Regions from separate parts of the Streptomyces sp. NPDC030021 genome, predicted to be linked through region 1. Evidence: riboswitches for the same ligand, from Rfam matches in the RefSeq annotation. Region 1 holds a riboswitch; the other holds the start of a gene.
What was found. Region 1 has a riboswitch for S-adenosylmethionine ahead of thrC (threonine synthase). Riboswitches for the same ligand answer to the same signal wherever they lie in the genome.

Region 1 (7,091 bases):
GACGGACGAGGGGCAGTTGACGGCCACGGAGGCCGCGGTGCTCGCGTACGAGGGACGCACCTGGGCCGGGCCCGGAGCCAAGGAACGGGCCATCCGGGAGGGGCTGGGGATGGCCCCTGTCCGCTACTACCAGTTGCTCAACGCACTGATGGACGACCCGCGGGCACTGGCCCACGCCCCGGGCACGGTGAACCGGCTGCGCAGGATCCGCGAGGCCCAGCGAGCCCGGCGATAGCCGTAGCCGTGGCACCGCCCGGCCGTTAGGGTCGTGCGTATGGGGAGTCATCCGCACGACCTGCCGATGCCCGTCACCGCAGCCGGACGCGAGGGACTCGCGGCCCTGCTCCGCGCACCCCGCCGGTCCGTGGTCGCACTGGACTTCGACGGCACCCTCGCCGACATCGTCCCGGACCCGGACCAGGCCCGAGCCCACCCCGGAGCCGTCCCGGCCCTGTCCGTACTCGCCCCCGAGGTCGACTCGGTGGCGGTGATCACCGGACGGCCGGCGGGCGTCGCCGTCCGCTACGGGGGCTTCGCCGGAGTCCCCGGCCTGCAGCACCTGGTCGTCCTCGGCCACTACGGAGCCGAACGGTGGGACGCCGTCAGCGGCATCGTCCACGCGCCCGCCGAGCACCCCGGGGTGGCGGCGGTCCGGGCGGAGCTGCCGGGGTTCCTGGACTCCATCGGGGCCTGGCGCGGCACCTGGATCGAGGAGAAGGGCCGGGCACTGGCCGTGCACACCCGGCGGGCGGAGGATCCGGCGGCGGCCTTCGCGGCGCTGCGGGAGCCGCTGGCGGAGCTCGCGGCGCGGCACGGGCTGATGGTCGAGCCGGGGCGGGCGGTGCTGGAGCTGAGGCCGCCCGGCATGGACAAGGGCGTCGCCCTGACCGAGTTCCTGGCGGAGCGGGGCGCGGAGGCGGTGCTGTACGCGGGCGACGACCTGGGTGACCTGGCGGCGTACTCGGCGGTCGAGAAGCGCCGGGCCGAGGGCCTGCCGGGGCTGCTGGTGTGCAGTGGCTCCGCCGAGGTCCCCGAGCTCGCCGCGCGGGCCGACCTGGTCCTCCCGGGCCCGGGCACGGTCGCCGCCTTCCTGGCCGCCCTGGCCACCGCCATCCGTACCTGAGCGTCCGCTGCGGGGGCGCTGCCCCCGGACCCCCGCGCCTCAAACGCCGGCGAGGCTGGAATGGCGGGGTCTGGGGCGGAGCCCCAGCAGCGGCGCTGCAGGGATGGCTCAGGCCAGGGCCGACAGCTGGGCTTTGAACCAGGCCGTCGGGGGGAGGGACGTCGCCGCCGCCGCGAGGCGTTTGGTGCGTTCCGCGCGCTCACCCACCGGCATGGCCAGCGCCGCGTGGAGCGCGTCCGCCGTCGCCGTCACGTCGAACGGGTTCACCGTCAGCGCGTCCTGGCGGAGCTCCTCGTACGCCCCCGCCCCGGTGGACAGCACCAGCACGCACCCCGCCTCCGACACCACCGGGATCTCCTTCGCCACCAGGTTCATCCCGTCCCGCACCGGGTTCACCAGCGCCACGTCCGCCAGCCGGTACGCCGCCAGCGAGCGTGCGAAGTCGTCCTTCACCGACACCAGCACCGGCTGCCAGTCCTCCGTACCGAACTCCGCGTTGATCTCCGCCGCCAGCTCCGCCACCGCCGCCGTGTACTCCCGGTACACCGTCAGGTCCTGCCGCGACGGGTACGCCGACGCGAGGTGGACCACCCGGCCCCGCCACTGCGGGCGCGTGGTCAGCAGTTCCCGGTAGGCCAGCAGGCCGCGCAGGATGTTCTTCGACAGCTCCGTGCGGTCCACGCGGACGATCGTCCGCAGGCCGTCGACCTCCGCCCGCAGCTCCGCCAGCTTGGCGTTCACCTCCGGCCGGTGCGCCAGCGCCCGCAGCTCGTCCCCGTCCACGCCCAGTGGGTACGCGCGCACGTGCGTGGTGCGGGTGGACCACACCGTGTACCGGCGGTGCTCCACCACCGAGCCGTCGCGCACCTCGGACCGCCCCCACGCGTCGTCGAGCCGCGCCGAGCCCAGGAACTCGGCCGCCCACGCCTCGGTGTGGAAGCCGAGCACGTCCGCGCCGAGCATGCCCCACAGCAGGGTCTCGCGGACCACGTCCGGCAGGATGGCGAGATAGCCGGGCGCGGCCCACGGGGTGTGCGTGAAGTGCGCGATCCGCAGGTCGGGGCGGAGCACCCGCAGCAGTCCGGGCACCAGGGCCAGGTGGTAGTCCTGGACCAGCACCTGCGCGCCCTCGGCGGCCTCCTCGGCCAGGGCCTCGGCGAAGGCGTGGTTGTAGCGCTCGTACGACTCCCACTGCCGCCGGAACTCGGCGTCGAAGACCGGCTCGCGCGGAATGTCGTACAGGTGGTGGTGCGTGAACCACAGCACAGAATTGGCGATCCCGTTGTACGCGTCGTCATACATCGTGGGATCGATGTCCAGCATCCGGACGCCCGGCTCGGCCACGCCCCGGCGGACCGCCTCCCGGTCCGCGTCCGACAGCGCCGCGCAGATCCACAGCGCCTCCGGCTGCTCGGCGAGGGCCGTGGAGAGTCCGGAGACGAGACCGCCTCCGCCGCGCCGGGCACTGAGCGTCCCGTCCTCTGCGAGGGCGTAGGAGAGGGGGCCGCGGTTCGCTGCGACGAGCACCTGGGAAGCCATGCGGCCAACCTAGCCCGGCCCGGGCCCGCTCAAACCGTACGTTCCCTCACGCCACGCGACGCAGCGCGTACTCCTTGATGCCCGCCATCGGCGGCCGCTCCTCCGTGTCCACGGGATGCGTCCGCGGTACGAAGCCCTCCGGCCCGCGCTCGAACTGCGTGAGCTCCGGCCGTACGAGGTGCCCGCGCGAGAGCCGTACCTGGGCGGTGCGGTAGATCGCAGCGGCCATCCGGCCCAGCGCCTGCCCGTCCTGGTGGCGGTGGACCCGTACGCCCACGTCCACCTGGGCCAGCGCGTCCAGCCCGACCGTGTGCAGCGCGTCGACCAGCAGGCCCAGCTCGACGCCGTACCCGACGGGGAACGGCAGCCGTTCCAGCAGGGAGCGGCGTACGGCGTACTCGCCGCCCAGCGGCTGCACGAAGCCGGCCAGTTGCGGCCAGTGGAGGTTGAGGAGCGGGCGGGCGACCAGCTCGGTGACCCGGCCGCCCTGCCCCGGGGCGTCCCCGAGCGGGCGGTCGTACATCGCCTTGACGAACTGCACGTCGGGATCGGTCAGCAGCGGTCCGACGATGCCGGAGACGAAGGTGGCGGAGAAGTCCCGCAGGTCGGCGTCGACGAAGCAGACGATGTCCCCGCCGGTGGCCAGCAGCGAGCGCCACAGCACCTCGCCCTTGCCGGGCAGCGCCGGGAGGCGGGGCAGGATCTCGTCGCGGTGCACCACCCGGGCCCCGGCCTTCGCCGCGACCTCCGCGGTCCGGTCGGCGGAGCCCGAGTCGATGACGACCAGCTCGTCGACCAGGGGGACCGGCAGTCCCTCGATCAGCTCACGCCGGACGGTCTCGACGATCGCGCCGACCGTCGCCTCCTCGTCCAGCGCGGGCAGCACGACGCTGACCGTGGTCCCGGCCGCCCGTTTCCGGTCGAGCAGCTGGGCGAGCGGTCGGTCGGCGGCGGACCAGGAGCGGTCGGCCAGCCATCGCTCCACCTCTTCCAGCACTCTCAGCACTCCCTGCGTGTCGGCGATATTCGCCCTTATGTGATCCATCTCGCGGTTCGGACGGCTGTCTCAACCGCCCGGGCCTTCGGTTACAGTCTTGAACAACGCGAAGGACCACCGCATGCCGGGGGTCCCCGCCTACAAACGCACCGGCGCGCCATAGAGCGCGTGTGCCGGTGCCATACCGCTCATCCAGAGGGGCAGAGGGACACGGCCCGTTGAAGCCCCGGCAACCCTCCAGTCGGTTCTCGCGATCGCGCGTCAGCGCTCGTCAGCGAGGTCCCCGGCTAGGGAAGGTGCCAATTCCGTCTCATGGCGAAGTGCGCCATGGGGAAGATGAGGAGAAAGGGCCTCGCCATCATGGCTGCACAGACTGTCGCCACCTCTGTTGATCTCGGACCTGCCACCGGCCTTTCCTGTCGCGAGTGCGGTACCCGCTTCGAACTCGGCCCCATCTTCGCGTGCGCCGAGTGCTTCGGACCGCTGGAAGTCGCCTACGACCTCCCGACCGGTGACCCCGAGGCCCTGCGCGCCGCGATCGAGGCCGGCCCGAACAACATCTGGCGCTACGCGCCGCTGCTGCCCGTCCCCGCGGACGTGGCCGCCAAGCCCAGCCTGAACCCCGGCTTCACCAAGCTCGTGGACGCGGCCAACCTGGCCAAGGAGCTGGGCATCACCGGCAAGCTCTACGTCAAGGACGACTCCGGCAACCCGACGCACTCCTTCAAGGACCGCGTCGTGGCCATCGCCGTCGAGGCCGCCCGCGCCTTCGGCTTCACCACCCTGTCCTGCTCCTCGACCGGCAACCTGGCCGGCGCCGTCGGCGCCGCGGCCGCCCGGGCCGGCTTCCGCTCCTGCGTGTTCATCCCGCACGACCTGGAGCAGGGCAAGGTCGTCATGGCCGGTGTGTACGGCGGCGACCTGGTCGGCATCGAGGGCAACTACGACGACGTGAACCGCTTCTGCTCCGAGCTCATCGGCGACCCGCTGGGCGAGGGCTGGGGCTTCGTCAACGTCAACCTGCGCCCGTACTACGGCGAGGGCTCCAAGACGCTCGCGTACGAGATCTGCGAGCAGCTCGGCTGGCAGCTGCCCGACCAGATCGTGATCCCGATCGCGTCCGGCTCGCAGCTGACGAAGATCGACAAGGGTCTGCAGGAGCTCATCAAGCTCGGCCTCGTCGAGGACAAGCCGTACAAGATCTTCGGCGCCCAGGCCGAGGGCTGCTCCCCGGTGTCCACCGCCTTCAAGGCCGGTCACGACGTGGTCCGCCCGCAGAAGCCGAACACCATCGCCAAGTCGCTGGCCATCGGCAACCCGGCGGACGGCCCGTACGTCCTGGACATCGCCCGCCGCACCGGCGGTTTCGTCGAGGACGTCACCGACGAGCAGGTGGTCGAGGCCATCAAGATCCTCGCGCAGACCGAGGGCATCTTCGGCGAGACCGCGGGCGGTGTGACCGTCGGCGTGACGAAGAAGCTCATCGACAACGGGCAGCTCGACCCGACGCTGACCACCGTCGTCCTCAACACCGGTGACGGCCTCAAGACCCTGGAGGCGGTGGCCGCGGACAGCGGGCAGACCGCCACCATCCGCCCGAGCCTGGACGCGTTCCGCGCCGCCGGCCTGGCCTAGGGGGCGTCCGGCGGGTCATGGTCGGGCCTGACCCGCCGGACACCCCCTCCCCTTCTCCTCCGCCCTACCGGAAAGGCAGTAGCGCCATGAGCGTCAACGTCCGCATCCCCACCATCCTGCGCACCTACACCGGCGGCGTCGCCGAGGTCCCGGCCGAGGGTACGACCCTCGCCGAGGTCATCGAGTCCCTGGAGAAGAACCACCCGGGCATCGCCGCGCGCGTCCTGGACGACCAGGGCAAGCTGCGCCGTTTCGTGAACGTCTACGTCAACGACGACGACGTGCGCTTCGAGGGCGGGCTGCAGGCTGCGACGCCCGACGGCGCCGGCGTCTCGATCATCCCGGCCGTCGCCGGCGGTTGCTGATTCTCCGGTTCTCTCCCGGTTCTCCCGGGTCACCGCTCAGGTGACACGCGCAAACCGAAATTGCCCCCTCCGCTAAAAACGGAGGGGGCAATTCTGCTTGATTGGGCACGGTAGGGTTGGGGAAGTCCCCTCCGCTGTTCTTGCCCCCTGCATATGAACGGGCCGCGCAAGGGTCGACATCGGGCCAACATGCGAGTGCGGTATGAGGCTTTGGCGAGATATGTCAGGCCCGAGTTGCCCGGGAGTATGGCAAATTTTCACTCTATTTCAATCTTTCTCGGTGTCCAGAATTCTCATCGGATTGACCTGTTGCAGACAGCATCCGCGCAGATACATTCAGCCTCGGTCGACGCGTTCCGACGCAAGTTCTGACCCGGGATCGTGAAGTGCGTTCCTGCGCAAGGGCCAGTAATAGGGGAGTTAGGCATGGCTCAGGGCACCGTCAAGTGGTTCAACGCGGAGAAGGGCTACGGCTTCATCGCGGTCGACGGTGGTGCGGATGTGTTCGTCCACTACAGCGCCATCCAGATGGACGGGTACCGCACCCTTGAAGAGGGTCAGCGGGTCGAGTTCGAGATCTCGCAGGGCCAGAAGGGTCCGCAGGCGGACATGGTCAAGCTCGCACTCGGCTAGTCCTGGCGCGATCGACCACCGATGCACAGTCTTCAGCGAAGACCTGGAACACCACGAGGGGCCCACATCCTGGACACGGGATGGGGGCCCCTCGTGCGTAGGCCCGGTAGTGGCGGGGTGTTGCCCCAAGCCGCTTGCACTCGGGGGGGTCGAGTGCTAATCATTGGCGTTAGCACTCTCCTGGTGAGAGTGCTACTGAAACGAGGACCGGGTCGGTGAGGCCCGCAGGGTCCGGTGGGAAGGAACCGCCGGGCACGCAGGCCGTCCGTCGCGGGCGCGGGCGCGGTCCGGAGCAATCCACCGCTGTCCGGGAGGACCACTTCAGATGGCCAAGATCATTGCGTTCGACGAGGAGGCCCGCCGCGGCCTCGAGCGTGGGATGAACCAGCTCGCCGACGCCGTCAAGGTCACCCTTGGCCCCAAGGGTCGCAACGTCGTCCTTGAGAAGAAGTGGGGCGCCCCCACGATCACCAACGATGGTGTCTCCATCGCCAAGGAGATCGAGCTCGAGGACCCGTACGAGAAGATCGGCGCCGAGCTGGTCAAGGAAGTCGCCAAGAAGACGGACGACGTCGCCGGCGACGGTACGACCACCGCCACCGTTCTCGCCCAGGCGCTCGTCCGCGAGGGTCTGCGCAACGTGGCCGCGGGTGCGAACCCGATGGCCCTCAAGCGTGGTATCGAGAAGGCCGTCGAGGCCGTCTCCGCCGCCCTGCTCGCCCAGGCCAAGGATGTCGAGACCAAGGAGCAGATCGCTTCCACGGCCTCCATCTCCGCCGCCGACACCCAGATCGGCGAG
Region 2 (7,091 bases), on a different contig from region 1:
TACCTGACCACCGGCTTCCACGGTCTGCACGTGACGGGCGGTCTCATCGCCTTCCTGCTGGTCCTCGGCCGGACGTACGCGGCCAAGAGGTTCACCCACGAACAGGCCACGTCGGCCATCGTCGTGTCCTACTACTGGCACTTCGTCGACGTCGTCTGGATCGGCCTCTTCGCGACGATCTACCTGATCAAGTAGCGAACACGTCACCGGGCAAGACCCGGCACTCCATCCAGACACACCGACGCAGAAGATCCTGACACCGGGGTAATCCGTGAAAAAGCTCTCCGCACGACGACGCCATCCGCTGGCGGCGGTCGTCGTTCTACTCCTCGCGCTGGCGGCCACTGGGGGGCTGTACGCCGCCTTCGCCCCCGCGGGCAAGGCGCAGGCCGATGAAACCGCCCAGTCCCTCGCCATCGAGGAGGGCAAGAAGCTCTACGCCGTGGGTTGCGCAAGCTGCCACGGAACCGGCGGTCAGGGTTCCTCTGACGGCCCGAGCCTGGTCGGCGTCGGCTCCGCGGCCGTCGACTTCCAGGTGAGCACGGGCCGCATGCCCGCCCAGCAGCCCGGCGCCCAGGTGCCGAAGAAGCCCGTCATCTACGAGCAGGCGCAGATCGACCAGCTGGCCGCGTACATCGCGTCCCTCGGCGCCGGTCCGATCACGCCGACCGCGAAGCAGTACGACCCGGCGGGCGCCGACATCGCCAACGGTGGTGAGCTCTTCCGCAACAACTGCGCGCAGTGCCACAACTTCACCGGCGAAGGCGGCGCGCTGACGAACGGCAAGTACGCCCCCAACCTTGAGGGTGTCTCGCCGAAGCACATCTACGAGGCCATGCAGACCGGCCCGCAGAACATGCCCTCCTTCCCCGACAGCACCATGCCGGAGAAGCAGAAGAAGGACATCATCGCGTACCTCCAGAACGTCAACGGCGAGAAGTCGACCAGCCCCGGCGGCCTGAAGCTCGGTGGCCTCGGCCCCGTCTCCGAGGGTCTGTTCGGCTGGATCTTCGCCCTGGGTGCGCTGATCGCTGTCGCCGTCTGGGTCGCGGCCCACACCGCTAAGGCCAAGAAGTCATGAGTAGCCAAGAGATTCCCGAAGAGAAGCACCTGCCGAGCGAGCAGGGCGACGCCCACCACGGTGGCGTAGCGGTCGCGGACGACCCGTTCGCCGACCCGGGCCTGCCGGTCCACAAGCCCCGCATCCAGGACATCGACGAGCGGGCGGCGAAGCGCTCCGAGCGCACCGTCGCGATGCTCTTCATCCTGTCGATGCTGGCGACGATCGGCTTCATCGCGTCCTACGTGATCTTCCCGGTCGACAAGATCGTGTACATCTTCCCCATCGGGAAGGTCAGCGCGCTCAACTTCTCCCTGGGCATGACCCTGGGCGTGGCCCTCTTCTGCATCGGCGCGGGCGCGGTCCACTGGGCCCGCACCCTGATGTCCGACGTCGAGGTAGCCGCCGAGCGCCACGAGATCGCCGCCCCGCCGGAGGTCAAGGCGCAGGTCCTGCAGGACTTCGCCGACGGCGCGAGCGAGTCCGGCATCGGCCGCCGGCCCCTGATCCGCAACACGCTGCTCGGTGCGATGGCCATGGTGCCGCTCGCCGGCGTGATGCTGCTGCGCGACCTGGGCCCGCTGCCCGAGGAGAAGCTCCGCAAGACCCTGTGGGCCAAGGGCAAGCTGCTCATCAACGACAACACCAACGAGCCGCTGCGTCCCGAGGACGTGCTCGTCGGGTCGCTGACCTTCGCCAGGCCGGAAGGCCTGGAGGAGGAGCAGCACGACTTCCAGGTCCAGATCGCCAAGGCTGCCCTGATGATCGTCCGCATTCAGCCGGACGACATCAAGGACAAGAAGGAACTGGAGTGGTCCCACGACGGGATCGTGGCCTACTCCAAGATCTGCACCCACGTCGGCTGCCCGATCAGCCTGTACGAGCAGCAGACGCACCACGTGCTCTGCCCGTGCCACCAGTCCACCTTCGACCTCTCCGACGGCGCCCGTGTCATCTTCGGCCCGGCCGGTCACGCGCTTCCGCAGCTGCGGATCGGCGTGAATGACGAAGGCTTCCTCGAAGCGCTTGGCGACTTCGAAGTGCCCGTCGGTCCTGCATTCTGGGAGCGCGGATGAGCACCAGCGACAACAACGAGCGCAAAGCGCCGGCCGGCGAGCGCGTAGCGGACTGGGCGGACGGCCGCCTGGGCATCTACGGCCTGGCCAAGGCCAACATGCGCAAGATCTTCCCGGACCACTGGTCCTTCATGCTGGGTGAGATCTGCCTCTACAGCTTCATCATCATCATCCTCACGGGTGTGTACCTGACGCTGTTCTTCCACCCGAGCATGAACGAGGTCGTGTACCACGGCTCGTACGTGCCGATGCAGGGCGTCATGATGTCCGAGGCCTTCGCCTCGACGCTGGACATCAGCTTCGACGTCCGCGGTGGCCTGCTGATCCGTCAGATCCACCACTGGGCGGCGCTGATCTTCGTCGCGGCGATGATCGTGCACATGATGCGCGTCTTCTTCACCGGCGCGTTCCGCAAGCCGCGTGAGGTCAACTGGATCTTCGGCTTCCTGCTGCTGGTCCTCGGCATGTTCACCGGCTTCACCGGTTACTCGCTGCCGGACGACCTGCTCTCGGGTACCGGTGTCCGCTTCATGCAGGGCGCCATCCTGTCCGTCCCGGTCGTCGGCACGTACCTGTCGATGTTCCTGTTCGGCGGGGAGTTCCCGGGCGGCGACTTCGTCGCGCGGTTCTACTCGGTGCACATCCTGCTGCTGCCCGGCATCATGATGGGCCTGCTCGTGGCCCACCTGATCCTGGTCTTCTACCACAAGCACACCCAGTTCGCGGGTCCCGGCAAGACGAACAACAACGTCGTCGGCATGCCGCTGCTGCCGGTCTACATGGCCAAGGCCGGAGGCTTCTTCTTCCTGGTCTTCGGTGTCATCGCGGCCGTCGCGGCCATCGCCACGATCAACCCGATCTGGGCGCTCGGCCCGTACCGCCCGGACCACGTGTCCACCGGTGCGCAGCCCGACTGGTACATGGGTATGCCGGAAGGCCTGATCCGAGCCATGCCCGGCTGGGAGATCAACCTGTGGGGCCACACGCTCGTCCTGGGCGTTTTCATCCCGCTGCTGCTCTTCCCGCTTGTGCTGGGCTCGATCGCCGCCTGGCCGTTCATCGAGTCCTGGGTCACCGGGGACAAGCGCGAGCACCACATCCTGGACCGCCCGCGCAACGTCCCGACCCGTACGGGCTTCGGTGTCGCCTGGATCGCGGAGTACATCGTGCTCCTCATCGGCGGTGGCAACGACATGTTCGCCCAGTACTTCCACCTGTCGATCAACTCGATCACCTGGTTCGTCCGGATCGGCTTCTTCGTCGTCCCGGTCCTCGCCTTCATCGTCACCAAGCGGATCTGCCTCGGCCTCCAGCGCCGGGACCACGACAAGGTGCTGCACGGTCGCGAGACCGGCATCATCAAGCGTCTGCCGCACGGTGAGTTCGTCGAGGTCCACGAGCCGCTCCCGGCGGGCCAGCTGCACAAGCTCACCGCGCACGAGCAGTACAAGCCGATCGAGATCGGCCCGACGGTCGACGAGAACGGTGTCGAGCGCAAGGTGAAGGCCGCCGAGAAGCTGCGCGCGAAGCTCAGCAAGGGCTTCTACGGCGAGAACAACCAGATTCCGAAGCCCACGGTGGAGGAATACAAGGAGATCCAGGCCGGCCACGGCCACCACTGATCCCCGTATGAACGCATGAGGGACTGATTCCGGTCAGTCCTGGTGTCGCCACGGCGAGAGCCCCGTCCAGTGTCTGGACGGGGCTCTTTGCCGTAACCGGGGCTGGATAGGCTGAACCCTGACCGATCAGACGTGGGCGCCAGAATATGGGGACGGCCCACCGACAGCAGGAGCGGACCATGAACGTTGCGACCCCGGCAGGCGGCGACAGCGTGGCGGCCCGTGGCTGGCCGGGCGTTCTCGACGCTCTGCTGACCGGCCGGGACCTGCGTGCGGAGGACACCGCCTGGGCCATGGACCGGATCATGCGGGGGGAGGCCACCGACGCCCAGATCGCCGGCTTCACGGTCGCGCTGCGGGCCAAGGGGGAGACGGTCGAGGAGATCAACGGCCTCGTACGGGCGATGTACGCGCACGCCAACCTGATCGAGGTGCCGGGCCGCACGGTGGACATCGTCGGCACCGGCGGCGACGGGGCCAAAACGGTGAACATCTCCACGATGTCGGCGATCGTGGTGGCCGGTACCGGCGCCAAGGTCGTCAAGCACGGCAACCGGGCCGCGTCCTCCGCGAGCGGCTCCTCGGACGTCCTGGAAAAGCTCGGGGTCAACCTCCAGCTGAGCCGCGAGCGGGTCGTGGAGGTCGCCGAGGAGGCCGGCATCACCTTCTGCTTCGCGGTCAAGTTCCACCCGGCACTGCGCCATGTGGCCGCGGCCCGCAAGGAACTGGGCATCCGGACCTTCTTCAACGCGCTGGGCCCGCTGACCAACCCGGCCCGGGTGCGCGCCCAGGCGACCGGCGTGGCCGATCCCCGGATGGCCCCGATCATCGCGGGCGTGCTCGCCGAGCGGGGCTCGTCCGCGCTGGTCTTCCGCGGTGACGACGGCCTGGACGAACTGACCACGACGTCGACCTCGCGCATCTGGTGGGTCGGCGACGGCAAGGTCTCCGAGCGGGCCTTCGACCCCCGTGACGTGGGCATCTCCCTGGTCGACGTCTCCGCCCTGGCCGGCGGGGACCCCTCGTACAACGCGGACGTGGCCCGCCGCCTGCTGGCCGGCGAGACCGGACCGGTCCGCGACGCCGTGCTGCTGAACTCGGCGGCGGCCCTGGTGGCCCTCGACCCGGGCCCCGGCAGCCTGGAGGAGCAGATCACGGCCGGTATCGCCCGTGCGGCGGAGTCCATCGACTCGGGTGCGGCGCGGGCGGCCCTGGAACGCTGGGTGACGGCCAGCAACGCGTAGCGGTGTGAGAACGGCGTGAAAGCAACGACCCCGGTCCGCCATTCGGACCGGGGTCTTGCGTTCGGGCGATCTTGTGGCAGGATGCTGACCAGGTCACGAGTGACAGCGTTTAGGCCCCGGCTTGCTGTCCGGCAACCCTCCTTCCGTGGCGGGGTGCCCCGGGTGATGACCAGGTCGTAGGCAGCAAGGCCTACGGCAAGCGCGGATCCCTCGACGCCAGGGGTCCTGGTCTTCTCGAGGAGCTTTTTCCGTGAGCAAGCGAATGCGATAGGGCGGCTCCGCCCCTACTTCACCCCTCGGATCAGGGTCACTTCCGTGTACCCCCGCCCAGCGCGGACCGAGGACCCTCCCGTACCCCGGACGGCCGCAGCGCCGTACCCGCGTACGGGCACACCGAAGCCATTCAGCCCTGCCTGCCGGGAGACACCGCCATGTCCGCAACCCTGAACGCCGCCGTCGCCACCACCGCCGCAGCCACCGTCGACCCCGCCTGTGCCGAGCCGCTCGCGGTCCTCGGCCGGGACGTCACCGTCCCGCTCGTCACCGGCGGCGAGGTCACCTACGCGGCCCTCGACTACGCGGCCAGCGCCCCCGCCCTGCAGCGGGTCTGGGACGACGTGGCCGCGTACGCCCCGTACTACGGCAGCGTGCACCGCGGCGCCGGATACCTCTCGCAGCTCTCCACCGACCTCTTCGAGCAGAGCCGGGTCACCGTCGCCGAGTTCCTCGACTGCCGGCCCACCGACCAGGTCGTCTTCACCCGGTCCACCACCGACTCGCTGAACCTGCTCGCCGCCGTACTCCCCGCCGACTGCCAGGTGTTCGTCTTCGAGACCGAGCACCACGCCTCCCTGCTGCCGTGGGTCGACGCACAGGTCACCTACCTCAACGCGCCGCGCACCCCCGCCGAGGCCGTCGCCACCCTGGAGCGGGCGCTCGCCGACCGCGACCCTCACGGTCCCGCGCTGGTCTGCGTCACCGGCGCCTCCAACGTCACCGGCGAGCTGTGGCCGGTCAAGGAACTCGCCGCCGCCGCGCACGCCCACGGCGCGCGCATCGTGCTGGACGCCGCCCAACTGGCCCCGCACCACCCCGTCTCCGTGCAGGAGCTGGACGTCGACTGGGTCGCCTTCTCCGGGCACAAGCTCTACGCGCCCTTCGGCTCGGGCGTGCTCGCCGGACGCGCGGACTGGCTGCAGGAAGCGCAGCCGTACCTGGCCGGAGGCGGGGCCTCCCGCAAGGTGGCCCGGCGCGAGGACGGCGGCGTGGACGTCGAGTGGCACACCACCGCGGCCCGCCACGAGGCCGGCTCCCCGAACGTCATCGGCGTCTACTCCATCGCCTCGGCCTGCAAGGCCCTGACCGAGGCCGGCTTCGAGAACCTCGTCGCCCGCGAGCAGCACCTCATCGCGAAGGTCCGCAGCGGCCTGGCGGAGGTCCCGGCGGTCCGGATCCTCTCCCTCTTCGGGGACGACGCCCCGCGGGTCGGCGTCATCTCCTTCGTGGTGGACGGCTGGAACAGCTCCCACTTCGCCGCCGCGCTGTCCGCCGAGTACGGGATCGGCGTCCGCGACGGCCTGTTCTGCGCCCACCCGCTGGTCCGCACCCTGCTGGGCAGCGAGCCGCAGGCCCAGGGCGAATGCGGAGCCCCCGAGGCGGCGCCGGGGGAGCGCTCGCTGAACGCGATCCGCGTCAGCTTCGGCGCCGGGACCCCCGACGAGCACGTCGACCGCTTCGTCGGCGCCGTGAGGGAACTGGTCACCACCGGAGCCAAGTGGCAGTACCGCACGGAGGAAGGCCGCTGCGTACCCGCCGTGTGACCTGCGGTCCGCTCGGCGGTGTGCGGTACGGCTCTGCCCTTGCCTCGGTCCCTTGCGGGGGGCTTGGCGGTGTGCGGCGGGTCCGGATCCATGCCGGGCTCCGCCCGGACCCGCGCCTCAATCGCCGGCGGGGCTGGGTGGTGTGGGGCGGTGCCCCGCACGAGGGTCTCCTCGGCTCGGCGCGTCCGGGCTCGTCACGGCCAGACGGCCCGGGTTGCGCGCTCGTCCTGCGGGGACCCTCCTGCGTGTCCCCGCCCCACGGCAGGGCT

Region 2: it holds a riboswitch for S-adenosylmethionine, as region 1 does, so the genes downstream of both, ACZ4YL_RS28955 (aminotransferase class V-fold PLP-dependent enzyme) here and thrC (threonine synthase) in region 1, are expected to answer to the same signal.

What each region holds. Positions count from the first base shown of each region.
Region 1 is NZ_JBVIAH010000043.1:17,239-24,329, forward strand. Features, by position in the region: gene ACZ4YL_RS40850 (DUF3263 domain-containing protein) at 1-235, shown strand, start outside; gene otsB (trehalose-phosphatase) at 275-1,123, shown strand; gene ACZ4YL_RS40860 (alpha,alpha-trehalose-phosphate synthase (UDP-forming)) at 1,232-2,662, opposite strand; gene ACZ4YL_RS40865 (glucosyl-3-phosphoglycerate synthase) at 2,709-3,659, opposite strand; SAM riboswitch class I at 3,845-4,002, shown strand; gene thrC (threonine synthase) at 4,020-5,294, shown strand; gene ACZ4YL_RS40875 (MoaD/ThiS family protein) at 5,381-5,659, shown strand; gene ACZ4YL_RS40880 (cold-shock protein) at 6,086-6,292, shown strand; gene groL (chaperonin GroEL) at 6,618-7,091, shown strand, end outside.
Region 2 is NZ_JBVIAH010000016.1:214,818-221,908, forward strand. Features, by position in the region: gene ctaE (aa3-type cytochrome oxidase subunit III) at 1-195, shown strand, start outside; gene qcrC (cytochrome bc1 complex diheme cytochrome c subunit) at 272-1,081, shown strand; gene qcrA (cytochrome bc1 complex Rieske iron-sulfur subunit) at 1,078-2,136, shown strand; gene qcrB (cytochrome bc1 complex cytochrome b subunit) at 2,133-3,758, shown strand; gene trpD (anthranilate phosphoribosyltransferase) at 3,938-5,002, shown strand; SAM riboswitch class IV at 5,094-5,210, shown strand; gene ACZ4YL_RS28955 (aminotransferase class V-fold PLP-dependent enzyme) at 5,434-6,822, shown strand.